Regions from separate parts of the Pantoea folii genome, predicted to be linked through region 2. Evidence: predicted binding sites of a transcription regulator. Region 2 holds the regulator's gene; the other holds the start of a gene.
What was found. The regulator PurR, encoded in region 2, represses purine synthesis genes. The targets are predictions, from matches to a motif close to CANGCAAACGTTTGCNTG.
Positions count from the first base shown of each region.

Region 1: AC1MDE_RS10855 (NCS2 family permease) is a predicted target of PurR. The motif match lies at 1,652-1,669, and genes of this name have one in related genera.

Region 1 is NZ_JBWXON010000007.1:185,350-188,531, forward strand. It holds gene AC1MDE_RS10850 (4'-phosphopantetheinyl transferase family protein) at 1-238, shown strand, start outside; gene AC1MDE_RS10855 (NCS2 family permease) at 270-1,583, opposite strand; gene yieH (6-phosphogluconate phosphatase) at 1,734-2,393, shown strand; gene AC1MDE_RS10865 (MFS transporter) at 2,623-3,182, opposite strand, start outside.
Region 2 is NZ_JBWXON010000031.1:4,828-8,009, forward strand. It holds gene punC (purine nucleoside transporter PunC) at 1-335, opposite strand, end outside; gene punR (DNA-binding transcriptional activator PunR) at 444-1,355, shown strand; gene purR (HTH-type transcriptional repressor PurR) at 1,352-2,377, opposite strand; gene cydH (cytochrome bd-I oxidase subunit CydH) at 2,651-2,740, shown strand; gene AC1MDE_RS24940 (C40 family peptidase) at 2,826-3,182, opposite strand, start outside.

The DNA of each region.
Region 1 (3,182 bases), on a different contig from region 2:
CGGCCGTCTGCGCTCCAGCGTGTTTCCGGATATTCAGGCGGTCTGTGATGCCGAGCCGATGCTGGTGTGGTCGTGCGCGCTCTCTCCGGGCACTGAGCGCTTATGCCTGTGGGAGATTGATGCACAACAGCAATGGCACCCATTGCGCGACGTTGAAATGAGCAAACCGAATATTGGCCCGCGCTCACTGCGTCTGACCAGCCTCACTCCCACACCCCAGGAAATCGGACATCTCTAACAAAACAGGCCGCAATCGCGGCCTGTTGTTTTTAGTGCGCGTCGATAAACGCGATTTTTAGCACAAACAGCAGGGCAACAATCACCACGCACGGGCTGATTTCACGCCAGCGTCCTGTGCCAAGCTTCATCACACAGTACGAGATGAAGCCCAGCGCGATACCTTCGGTGATCGAGAAGCTGAATGGCATCATCGCCGCCGTGACAAACGCCGGGACCGCTTCGGTGAGATCGTCCCAGCGCACGCGTGACAGTGACGCCGTCATCAAGACTCCCACATAGATAAGCGCACCTGCCGCCGCATAAGAAGGCACCATCGCGGCCAGCGGTGACAGGAACATCACCAGCAGGAACAGAATCCCGGTGATGACCGCCATCAAGCCGGTACGGCCACCAATCGCCACGCCGGAAGAGCTTTCGATATACGCCGTCACTGAAGAGGTGCCGATGAGCGAACCGGTCACCGAGCTGATGCTATCAACATACAGCGCCTGCTTCATACGCGGGAAAGTGCCCTTTTCATCGGTCAGTCCGGCCTTATCGGTGACACCGATCAGCGTGCCGGAAGAGTCGAACAGGTTGACCAGCATAAAGGAGAAGATCACTCCCGCCATGCCGATGTTGAACGCCCCTTTAATATCGACCTGACCCACTACTGCGGTCACGGCCGGCGGCGCGGCAAACACACCGCTGAATTTCACATCGCCAATGGCTAAGCCAATCGCCGTAGTGACCACAATCGATACCAGCACCGCCGCGTGGATATTGCGTGAGGCCAGAATCGCGATAATGAAGAAGCCCAGCGCCCCCAGCAGTACGCTATGCGAGGTCAGGTTCCCGACCGTCACAATGGTGTCGGCATTCGGCACGATGATACCGGCGTTTTTCAGGCCCATCATGGCGATAAACAGGCCGATACCGGCGGTGATGCCGACGCGCAGACTCATCGGGATATTAGCAATCATCCAGTAGCGCACACGCAACAGCGTGAGGATCAGCAGACCCAGTGCGCCCCAGAAGATCGCCCCCATACCAACCTGCCATGAGTAACCCATCGCGCCGACCACCACAAACGCGAAGAAGGCGTTCAGCCCCATCGCCGGTGCCAGCGCGACCGGCAAGTTCGCCACCAGCCCCATCAGGATGCTACCAAAGGCCGCTATCAAACAGGTGGTGACAAACACCGCCTGAGTATCCATGCCTGCGGCGCCCAGAATTTGCGGGTTTACAAAGACGATATACACCATCGTCAGGAAAGTCGTGAAACCGGCGATCACTTCGGTGCGCGCGGTTGTGCCGTGTTCCTGCAGCTTAAAGATGCGCTGCAACAAGCCCTGATTGTTCATTCAACTGTCCCGGAAAAAAATTTATCGCCGCGTATCCTATAGATTTTAGCGCAGCAAAACACTGATTATTCGCAAACGGTTGCCGGGGTCGCTTTCTACGCTCAGTGCGCTAGAGTGTCAGCTGGCTGTTTAATAAAAGGATGATGTGCGATGTCAGTTGAATGTGTGTTTTTCGATTGCGACGGTACGCTGGTCGACAGTGAAGTGATCTGTACGCAATCCTACGTCAACACCTTTGCCCAATACGGTATTGAGCTCTCTTTGCAGCAGATGTTTGAGCAGTACAAAGGGGTAAAGCTCTATGACATCGTGCGGGATGTACTGGCGCAGCATCAGAAAGAGGTGCCGTTAGACGAGTTCGAAGCGGCGTATCGCGCGGATGTCGCCCGCCTGTTTGACCTCGACCTGAAGCCGATTGCCGGTGCCAAAGCGCTGGTGGAAAGCGTGAAAGTGCCGATGTGCGTGGTCTCCAACGGGACAGTGAAGAAGATGCAGCACTCGCTGGGTTTAACCGGCATGCTGCCATACCTCGAAGGTCGGCTGTACAGCGGTTATGACATTAACCACTGGAAGCCCGATCCCGAGTTGATGTATCACGCGGCGGAGCAAATGCAGGTGCCGATTGAGAAGTGCATTCTGGTGGATGATTCAGAAGCCGGTGCGCGTGCGGGGATCGCGGCGGGCATTCCGGTATTTTACTACTGCGCTGATGCGCACAATCCGGAGTTGGATCATCCGCTGGTGACGCGCTTTGATGATATGACGCAACTGCCCGCACTGTGGCGCGCACGGGGTTGGGATTTGGTGTAAACCCAGGGCGTCATGAATGTCGCCCCTGCAGAAACCGGCGCACGATGTCCGGGCAATGCAGGATGCAAATCGACTGACCCCAAAAGTGTTACCTCTGTGGTCGGTCTGATCTGTTACCTCTGTGCCCGGTGGAACCTGGTGCTGCCTCTACAGAGGCCGATGTGCGATTTTGATCTGTTCGCAGATCTAATAGGGTGCGCATTTATGCGCACCAGGTAACCTAAACGCCTTAGCCAATCGCGCCCAGTGAATCCTCGTTGCTCTGCTTCTTCGGCAGCAGGAACAGGGTGGCAACAATATCCAGCAGGTAAATCAGCGCCAGCAGCGTGATCGCCGCGGTAAACGAGATTTGCGCCGCCAGCAGACCAATCACCAGTGGACCAAAACCGCCGACACCGCGTCCAAGGTTGAACAACACGTTCTGCGCAGTGGCGCGCGCCTGCGGTGGGAAGGTGTCCGAGATCAGCGCGCCGTAACCGCCAATCATGCCATTCACAAACATCCCCATGATCGCGCCGGTAAACAGCATGACGGTAGGATCGCGCAACTGCGCATACACCACCACCATGGCGACCGCGCCAAACTGGTACAGCAGAAAGATTTTCCAGCGCGCGAAGCGATCGGCCAATACGCCAAACAGCCAGATACCAAAGGTCATGCCCACCACGGTCACCGCCGTCCACAAGCCGGATTTCGTCAGGCTAAAACCAAAGCTGGATGAGAGGTAACTTGGCATCCAGATCATCAGACCGTAATAACCGAAGTTCTGCACTGAGCAGAGGATGAAAA
Region 2 (3,182 bases):
GCGGCGGCGCACACGCCAACCGCCTGCACAAAGCGCAGTGCCAGCATCATATTGACGTCCGTCACCCATAACATCCCCAGGCAACCCAGGGCAAAAATCGTCAAACCTGCCAATAAAATGGGTTTACGTCCAAAGCGATCTGATAACGGTCCCCAGAATACCTGGGCGCAGGCAAAACCACCGAGAAATAGACTGAGGCTGGCGCTGATGGTGCCCGGCGCGGTGGCGAAGTCACGCTGCATATCGCCAAAAGCAGGCAGATACATATCCGTAGCGAGGAAGCCGAGCATGCTGAGCACGGCAAGATAGGGCATAAATCCTTTTGACGACAACATAGTAATTCTCATTGGCAGATTGAACGTCGGGGAGTGTAAAAGAGTGCGTCATTCTTTGTGAAACGCTAATATTTGCGCAGTGCTGTTAAAATTTTTGAAGGCAAAAGTATGTGGTCTGAGTATGCGCTGGAAGTAGTGGACGCCGTCGCGCGCAATGGCAGTTTCAGCGCAGCGGCGCAGGAATTACATCGCGTGCCCTCTGCCGTTAGCTATACGGTGCGCCAGCTGGAAACCTGGCTGGCCGTGCCGTTGTTTGAGCGTCAGCACCGTGAGGTGGTGTTAACCCCTGCAGGCGAGCATTTTGTGCGGGAAGGGCGATCTGTTATCAAAAAAATGCTGGCAACCCGCAGGCAATGCCAGCAACTGGCGAATGGCTGGCGCGGACAGCTCAGTATTGCCGTGGATTGCATTGTAAAACCCCAGCGTACCCGACAACTGGTAAAGGATTTTTACCGTCATTTCCCGGATATGGAATTGATCATCAGTTACGAGGTATTTAACGGTGTATGGGATGCCTTAGCAGACGGGCGGGTCGATGTGGCGATTGGTGCCACCCAGGCAATCCCGGTGGGTGGACGTTTTGCCTTTCAGGATATGGGTGCTCTCAACTGGTGTTGTGTGGTCAGTCCTGATCATCCTCTGGCCGCGAGTGCCGATCTCAACGAAGAAGCGCTGCGTGCCTGGCCATCGCTGGTACTGGAAGATACCTCTCGCGCATTACCACGACGCATGACCTGGACATTGGATAATCAGCGGCGTTTAGTGGTGCCAGAGTGGGAAACAGGGATGGATTGTTTGCAGGCGGGATTGTGCGTGGGCATGGTGCCGGGCCACCTCGCGCGACCTTTACTCGACAGTGGCGCGCTGGTGGAGCTATCACTGCCGCAGCCGTTTCCGGAAAGTCCCTGCTGCGTCAGTTGGTCAGAACAGCGTGCGTCACCCGCGCTGGAGTGGTTACTCGCCTATCTTGGCGATGCTGAAACGCTGAACCACGAGTGGCTCAGCGAAAATCAGCTTTAACGGCGGTAATCACGGAATGGACCGTCCGCCACGGAGCGACGCTCAATCAGTGTAGGCTGGACCTCAATGGTTTGCGGCTCTTCGCGTTTGCTGGTGATGCGATCCAGCAGCATTTCCAGCGCTTTTTTGCCCAACTCCGCTTTCGGCTGGTGAACTGTAGTGAGCGCAGGGGTGAAGTAGCGCGCGTTGCGCACGTTATCATAGCCAATCACGGAGATGTCCTGCGGCACGCGCAGTCCCATCTCATCGGCGGCACAGATCGCGCCCATCGCCATGATATCGCCCCCGCAGAACACGGCGGTCGGACGCTGTTTCTGATTAAGGATCTGCTGCATCGCCTGATAACCCGATTCTGGCTCGAAGTCGCCCTGAACAACCCATTCAGGCCGCACGGTCACACCGCCTTCGCTCATCGCCTGCAGGAAGCCCGCATGGCGCCCGCCGCCGGTGTTGCGCTCCATTTGACCCGGAATCGCACCGATATCTCGGTGACCGCGCTCGATAAGGTAGCGTCCAGCCAGGTAACCCCCCTGGAAGGCGTTATCCTGTACGGTATCGGTGAAGTCGCCGCGAGAGGCGCCCCAGTCCATCACGACCATCGGAATGTTGCGGTTGTCTTCCAGCATCTGCAGCAAATCGTCAGGATACTCGGAGCACATGACTAACAGACCATCCACACGCTTTTGCGCCATCATCGACAGGTAAGCGCGCTGCTTTTGCAAATCGTTATGTGCGTTGCCCAGAATCAAGGTATAGCCGCGTTCGAAACAGTGGTTCTCAACCGCTTCGATAATTTCGGCAAAGTAGGGCGCTTCGCTGGAAGTGGCTAACAGTCCCAGCGTTTTGGTGTGATTCACCTTCAGACTACGCGCAACGGCGCTCGGCGAATAGTGCAGCTCTTTAATCGCTTCCCATACGGCGTTACGCGTTTCCTCTGCAACAAAACGCGTTTTGTTGATGACATGCGAAACGGTGGTGGTAGATACACCCGCGCGTTTCGCTACATCTTTAATTGTTGCCATGAAAAAGGTACTCCCCGGCTTATCGCAACTTACTGATAAGTATATTGTTAAACGTTTGCGTCTGCGAAGGGTTTTATGCCCTAAAAGGGGGGCAAATCTGCCGTATCAGGCAGGGAAAATCACTTCAGCAGGCTGTAAATACAGCATGCGCAAAATCAGTTGCGCAACGAAAGGCGGCGATTCTAGCAAGCCAGCGCGGATAAGACGAGATTTTTGCCCACCGCTGTGCGAAAATTGTTTTAACCCTAATAAATGTGTGACTAAGGAGAAGTGATGAGTACAGATTTAAAGCTGGCGCTAATGACCACGGTTGGCGCACTGTTGATGATTATTGCGTTTAGCTTCACCGCCATTCTTCATTAATTCAAAGCGCATCAATAAAAAAAGCCGGCACTGATTAAGCGTCCGGCTTTTTTTGTGGCGAGAGCCACAGGATGTTGCGCAACAATTAGCGAATAGTTTTTGGAGTCATCATACGGCGCGCACCGACATAGTGTTTCTGCCAGTAGTCTTCGCCCAATGCGCTAATCTGAATGTCTTTACCGGTGCGGGGTGACTGAATAAATTTACCGTTGCCGAGGTAAACGCCCACATGATCGGCAGTCCCGCGATTATTGATGCGGAAGAATACCAAATCCCCTTTCTCCAGCATCTCACGCTTAATGGGCGCGGCATCGTGCAGGTGATACATCTCATTCGCCGTGCGTGGGAATTTGTATTTGACGAGATCTTTATAGGCATACCAGACTAAACCACTGCAATCGAAACCGGTATGGGGTGAGGTGCCACCCCACTGGTAAGGCTT